Regions from separate parts of the Streptomyces manipurensis genome, predicted to be linked through region 2. Evidence: riboswitches for the same ligand, from Rfam matches in the RefSeq annotation. Region 2 holds a riboswitch; the other holds the start of a gene.
What was found. Region 2 has a riboswitch for S-adenosylmethionine ahead of thrC (threonine synthase). Riboswitches for the same ligand answer to the same signal wherever they lie in the genome.

Region 1 (3,451 bases), 1.2 Mb from region 2:
GCAGCTGTCGGTCATCGCCCCGTAGAACGGCCCCGGTACGTTCCGCCAGTTGCGCTCCTGCCACACGTCGGGGCAGGCGTCCCAGGAGTGGTTGTACGCGGGCACCCACTCGGAGAGCCCGGGCAGCGGCTCGCCCTCCACGCACGCCCACACCGTCGGTATCGGATCCCAGTAGCTCATGATCCGTACGATGCCAGACCGCACTGTCAGACCGCGGGGACGCAGCGGCCCTCCTGCGTGCGGTACTGCCACTTCGCGCCGTCCGTGACGAGTTCCCGCACCGCCCGGACGAAGCGCTCCACGTGCTCGTCCGGGGTGCCGGCGCCGAAGCTGACGCGGATCGCGTTCAGCGAGCGCTCGCCCGGGGCGGCTTCGGGGGCCCCGCACTCGCCCTGGGCCTGCGGCTCGCTGCCCAGCAGGGTGCGTACCAGCGGGTGGGCGCAGAACAGGCCGTCCCGGACGCCGATGCCGTACTCGGCGGAGAGGGCGGCGGCGAAGTGGGAGCTGTTCCAGCCGTCCACGACGAAGGAGATGACGCCGACCCGCGGGGCGTCCTCCCCGAAGAGGGACAGGACCCGGACGGCCGGGACCTCGGCGAGGCCCTCGCGGACCCGGGTCACCAACTGCTGCTCGCGGGCCACCAGGTGGTCGAAGCCGGCCTCGGTGAGGGCCCGGCAGGCGGAGGCGATGGAGTAGACGCCGATGACGTTCGGGGAGCCGGCCTCGTGGCGGGCGGCGGTGGTGTGCCACTCGACGTCGACGCCGCCGTCCTCGCGGCGGGAGACCTTGCGGGAGGCCCCGCCGCCGGCCAGGTACGGCTCGGCCTCCTGGAGCCAGTCGGCGCGGCCGGCGAGGACGCCGGAGCCGAAGGGCGCGTAGAGCTTGTGGCCGGAGAAGGCGACCCAGTCGACGTCGAGGTCGCGCACGGAGACGGGGTGGTGCGGGGCCAGCTGGGCGGCGTCCAGCACGATCCGCGCGCCGTGGGCATGCGCGGCGGCGGCGAGTTCCTTGACCGGCCACAGCTCGCCGGTGACGTTGGAGGCGCCGGTGACGCACACGAGCGCCGGGCCGTAAGGCTCCCGGTCGGCGAGCGCCCGCTCCAGGGTGGCGACGGCCTCGGCCGGGGTGCGGGGCGCGTTGAGGTAGGTGACCTGCGCGTTCGTCCACGGCAGGAGGGAGGCGTGGTGCTCGGTCTCGAAGACGAAGACCTGGCAGTCGGCGGGGAGGACCGCGGCGAGCAGGTTCAGGGAGTCGGTGGTGGAGCGGGTGAAGACGACCTGGTCGCCGGGGCGGCAGTCGAGGAACTCGGCGACGGTGGTGCGGCTCTGCTCGAACAGGTCGGTGGACAGCTGCGAGAGGTATCCGGCGCCGCGGTGGACGCTGCCGTAGTAGGGGGCGTACGCGGCCACGTCGTCCCAGACGCGCTGGAGGGCGGGGGCGCTGGCGGCGTAGTCGAGGGCGGCGTAGGTGACCTCTCCGCCGGTGACGAGCGGGACGGTGACGTCGCGGCCGAGGACGGGGAGGGGCTCGGCGCAGGCGGGGTCCTGGGCGGTGGCGGTGGTGGCGGCGTTCAGGGATGCGGACATGGCGGTATCTCCCGGCAGGCAGGGCTGAATGGCTTCGGTGTGCCCGTACGCGGGTGCGGCGGCGCGGCCGTCCGGGGTACGGGAGGGGCCTCGGACGGTCGGTCGCGGTACGCGGAAGTGACCCTGGTCCGAGGGGTGAAGAAGGGGCGGATTCGCCCTATCGCATTCGCTTGCTCACGGAATTCGCTCCTCGAGAGACCAGGACCCCTGGTGTCGAGGGATCCGCGCTTGCCGTAGGCCTTGCTGCCTACGACCTGGTCATCACCCGGGGCACCCCGCCACGGAAGGAGGGTTGCCGGACAGCAAGCCGGGGCCTAAACGCTGTCACTCGTGACCTGGTCTGCATCCTGCCACATGATCGGCCGGTCGCAAGACCCCGGTCCACATGGCGGACCGGGGCTGTGGCGCGAAACGTACCGTCGTGGCGGGTGGTCAGGCGTTGCTGGCCGTCACCCAGCGCTCCAGCGCGGACCGGGCGGAACCGGAGTCGATGGACTCGGCCGCGCGGGCGATGCCCGCGGCGATCTGCTCCTCCAGGGTGCCCGGGCCGGGGTGGAGGGCGACCAGGGCCGCGGCCGAGTTCAGCAGGACGGCGTCGCGGACGGGGCCGGTCTCGCCGGCCAGGAGGCGGCGGGCCACGTCGGCGTTGAAGGAGGGGTCGCCGCCGGCCAGGGCGGAGACGTCGACGAGGGGGATGCCCACGTCGCGCGGGTCGAAGGTCTGCTCGGAGACCTTGCCGTCGCGGACCCACCAGACGCGGGAGGTCGCGGTGGTGGTCAGCTCGTCGAGGCCGTCGTCGCCGCGGAAGACCAGGGCGGAGGAGCCGCGCTCGGCGAGCACTCCGGCCACGATCGGCGCCATCCGCGGGTCGGCGACGCCGGTGGCCTGGGAGCGCACCCGGGCGGGGTTGGTCAGCGGGCCGAGCACGTTGAAGGTGGTGCGGATGCCCAGTTCCCGGCGGGCGCCGGCGACGTGCCGCAGGGCGGGGTGGAACTTCACGGCGAAGCAGAAGGTGATGCCGGCTTCCTCCGCGACCCGCACCACCCCGTCGATGGGGAGGTCGAGGTTGACGCCGAGCTTCTCCAGGACGTCGGAGGAGCCGCTGGCGGAGGAGGCCGCACGGTTGCCGTGTTTGACCACCTTGGCGCCGGTGCCGGCGACGACGACCGCCGACATGGTGGAGATGTTGACCGTCTTGGCCCCGTCGCCCCCGGTGCCGACGATGTCGACGGTCCGGCCGGGCACCTCGATGAGGTTGGCGTGCGCGTACATGGCCCGTACCAGGCCGTTGATCTCCGCGACGGTCTCCCCCTTGGCCCGCAGCGCGACCACGAAGCCGGCGATCTGGGCGTCGGTGGCCTCCCCGCGCATGATCCGGTCCATGGCCCAGGCGGTGTCGTCGGCGCTCAGGTCCTGGCCGGTGAGCAGGGCGTCGAGGACGCCCGGCCAGCCACGGGCCGCCACGCTGTCGCCGCCTGCCGGGGTCGCAACGTTCATGGTCAGCTCCTGCTGCTGGTAGTGGTTCCACGTCGAATGGAAGGAGATCAGCCTATCCAGCGCCGGTTACGGCAAAGAGCCCCGTCCGGACAGTGGACGGGGCTCTTGCCGTGGCGACGCCGGGACTGACCGGAATCAGTCCCTCATGGGGTGGTGCCGGGGATCAGTGGTGGCCGTGGCCGGACTGGATCTCCTTGTACTCCTCCACCGTGGGCTTCGGGATCTGGTTGCCCTCGGCGTAGAAGCCCTTGCTGAGCTTCGCGCGCAGCTTCTCGGTGGCCTTCACCTTGCGCTCGACACCGTTCTCGTCGACCGTCGGGCCGATCTCGACCGGCTTGTACTGCTCGTGCGCGGTGAGGGTGTGCAGC
Region 2 (3,451 bases):
ACGCGACCCGTTCATATGCGGCGGGCAAGTCCAGCGGAGGGGACTTCCCCAACTCTACCGTGCCCAATCAAGCAGAATCGCCCCCTCCGCTTTTAGCGGAGGGGGCGATTCTGGTTTGCGCGTGTCACCCGTCGGGTGAAACGGAAAGGGTCAGCAGCCGCCCGCGACGGCCGGAATGATCGAAACTCCGGCGCCGTCCGGCGTCACCGTCTGCAGCCCGCCCTCGAAACGCACGTCGTCGTCGTTGACGTACACGTTCACGAAACGGCGCAGTTTGCCCTGGTCGTCCAGGACGCGCGCGGCGATGCCCGGGTGGTTCTTCTCCAGGGACTCGATGACCTCGGCGAGGGTCGCGCCCTCGGCCGGGACCTCGGCCTGACCGCCGGTGTAGGTGCGCAGGATGGTGGGAATGCGGACGTTGACGCTCATGGCGCTACTGCCTTTCCGGTAGTGAGGAGAAGAGGTCAGGCCAGGCCGGCGGCGCGGAACGCGTCCAGGCTGGGGCGGATGGTGGCGGTCTGCCCGCTGTCCGCGGCCACCGCCTCCAGGGTCTTGAGGCCGTCGCCGGTGTTGAGGACGACGGTGGTCAGGGTCGGGTCGAGCTGCCCGTTCTCGATGAGCTTCTTCGTCACGCCGACGGTCACGCCGCCCGCGGTCTCGGCGAAGATGCCCTCGGTCTGCGCGAGGATCTTGATGGCCTCGACGACCTGCTCGTCGTTCACGTCCTCGACGAAGCCGCCGGTGCGGCGCGCGATGTCCAGGACGTACGGGCCGTCCGCCGGGTTGCCGATCGCGAGGGACTTGGCGATGGTGTTCGGCTTCTGCGGGCGGACCACGTCGTGACCGGCCTTGAAGGCGGTCGACACCGGGGAGCAGCCCTCGGCCTGGGCACCGAAGATCTTGTACGGCTTGTCCTCGACCAGGCCGAGCCGGATCAGCTCCTGCAGACCCTTGTCGATCTTCGTCAGCTGCGAGCCGGACGCGATCGGGATGACGAGCTGGTCGGGCAGCTGCCAGCCGAGCTGCTCGCAGATCTCGTACGCCAGGGTCTTGGAGCCCTCGCCGTAGTAGGGGCGGAGGTTGACGTTGACGAAGCCCCAGCCCTCGCCCAGCGGGTCGCCGATGAGCTCGGAGCAGAAGCGGTTGACGTCGTCGTAGTTGCCCTCGATGCCGACGAGGTCACCGCCGTAGACGCCGGCCATGACGACCTTGCCCTGCTCCAGGTCGTGCGGGATGAACACGCAGGAGCGGAAGCCGGCCCGGGCGGCCGCGGCGCCGACGGCGCCGGCCAGGTTGCCGGTGGAGGAGCAGGACAGGGTGGTGAAGCCGAAGGCGCGGGCGGCCTCGACGGCGATGGCCACGACGCGGTCCTTGAAGGAGTGCGTCGGGTTGCCGGAGTCGTCCTTGACGTACAGCTTGCCGGTGACGCCCAGCTCCTTGGCCAGGTTGGCGGCGTCGACGAGCTTGGTGAAGCCCGGGTTCAGGCTCGGCTTGGAGGCCACGTCGGCGGGGACGGGCAGCAGCGGCGCGTAGCGCCAGATGTTGTTCGGTCCGGCCTCGATCGCGGCGCGCAGGGCTTCGGGGTCGCCGGCGGGGAGGTCGTACGCGACTTCCAGGGGTCCGAAGCACTCGGCGCACGCGAAGATGGGACCGAGCTCGAAGCGGGTACCGCACTCGCGACAGGAGAGTCCGGCGGCAGGTCCGAGATCGACAGAGGTGGCGACAGTCTGTGCAGCCATGATGGCGAGGCCCTTTCTCCTCATCTTCCCCATGGCGCGTTTCGCCATGAGACGGAATTGGCACCTTCCCTAGCCGGGGACCTCGTCGACGAGCGCTGCTGCGCGATCGCGAGAACCGACTGGAGGGTTGCCGGGGCTTCAACGGGCCGTGTCCCTCTGCCCCTCTGGATGAGCGGTATGGCACCGGCACACGCGCTCTGTGGCGCGCCGGTGCGTTTGTACGCGGGGACCCCGGCATGCGGTGGTCCTTCGCGTTGTTCAAGACTGTAACCGAAGGGCCGGGCGGTTGAGACAGCTGTCCGAACCGCGAGATGGATCATATAAGCGGCAATACCGCCGACACGCAGGGAGTGCTGAGGGTGCTGGAAGAGGTGGAGCGCTGGCTGGCCGACCGCTCCTGGTCCGCCGCCGACCGACCGCTCGACCAGCTGCTCGACCGGAAACGGGCGGCAGGGACCACGGTCAGCGTGGTGCTGCCCGCGCTGGACGAGGAGGCGACGGTCGGCGCGATCGTCGAGACGATCCGGCGGGAGCTGATGGAGGACCTGCCGGTCCCCCTCGTGGACGAGCTGGTGGTGGTCGACTCGGGCTCCGGCGACCGGACCGCCGAGGTCGCGGCGAAGGCCGGCGCGCGCGTGGTGCACCGCGACGAGATCCTGCCGCGGATCCCGGCCGTGCCCGGCAAGGGCGAGGTGCTGTGGCGGTCGCTGCTGGTCACCGGCGGGGACGTCGTCTGCTTCGTCGACGCCGACCTGCGGGACTTCTCCGCCTCCTTCGTCTCCGGCATCGTCGGCCCGCTGCTGACCGACCCGGACGTGCAGTTCGTGAAGGCCATGTACGACCGGCCGCTGGGGGACGCCCCCGGACAGGGCGGCCGGGTCACCGAACTCGTCGCCCGCCCGCTGCTGAACCTGCACTGGCCGCAGCTGGCCGGCTTCGTGCAGCCGCTCGGCGGCGAGTACGCCGTGCGCCGCTCCCTGCTGGAGCGGCTGCCGTTCCCCGTGGGCTACGGGGTGGAGCTGGGGCTGCTGGTGGACGCGCTGCACACGGTCGGACTGGACGCGCTCGCCCAGGTGGACGTGGGCGTGCGGCTCCACCGCCATCAGGGTGGTCAGGCGCTCGGCCGGATGGCCGCGGCGATCTACCGGACCGCGCAGGTGCGGCTCTCGCGCGGGCATCTCGTACGCCCGGAGCTGACCCAGTTCGAGCGGGGCCCGGAGGGGTTCGTGCCGCGGACGTACCCCGTGGACACCGAGGAGCGGCCGCCGATGGCGGACGTCGAGGAGTACGCCCTGCGCGACGTGGCGTGACGGCGGCCATGGTTTGAGGGTGAGCAGGCCGGGCTAGGTTCGCCGCATGGCTTCCCAGGTACTCGTAGCAGCTAACCGCGGCCCCCTCTCCTACGTCCTCGCCGATGACGGCACGCTCGGCGCACGGCGCGGCGGGGGCGGTCTGGTCTCCGGCCTGTCGGCGGCCCTCGCCGAGCAGCCGGGGGCGCTGTGGATCTGCGCGGCGCTGTCGGACGCGGACCGGGAGGCCGTGCGGCGCGGGGTGTCCGAGCCAGGGGTCCGGATGCTGGACATCGATCCCACGATGTACGACGACGCGTACAACGGCATCGCGAACTCGGTGCTGTGGTTCACCCACCACCACCTGTACGACGTGCCGCGCGAGCCGGTCTTCGACGCGGAGTTCCGGCGCCGCTGGGACTC

Region 1: another riboswitch for S-adenosylmethionine. It lies ahead of ACPU2J_RS09865 (aminotransferase class V-fold PLP-dependent enzyme); the one in region 2 lies ahead of thrC (threonine synthase).

What each region holds. Positions count from the first base shown of each region.
Region 1 is NZ_CP186950.1:2,138,350-2,141,800, forward strand. It holds gene ACPU2J_RS09865 (aminotransferase class V-fold PLP-dependent enzyme) at 207-1,586, opposite strand; SAM riboswitch class IV at 1,806-1,922, opposite strand; gene trpD (anthranilate phosphoribosyltransferase) at 2,019-3,083, opposite strand; gene ACPU2J_RS09875 (cytochrome b) at 3,247-3,451, opposite strand, start outside.
Region 2 is NZ_CP186950.1:3,373,389-3,376,839, forward strand. It holds gene ACPU2J_RS15475 (MoaD/ThiS family protein) at 151-429, opposite strand; gene thrC (threonine synthase) at 465-1,739, opposite strand; SAM riboswitch class I at 1,757-1,914, opposite strand; gene ACPU2J_RS15485 (glucosyl-3-phosphoglycerate synthase) at 2,099-3,049, shown strand; gene ACPU2J_RS15490 (alpha,alpha-trehalose-phosphate synthase (UDP-forming)) at 3,096-3,451, shown strand, end outside.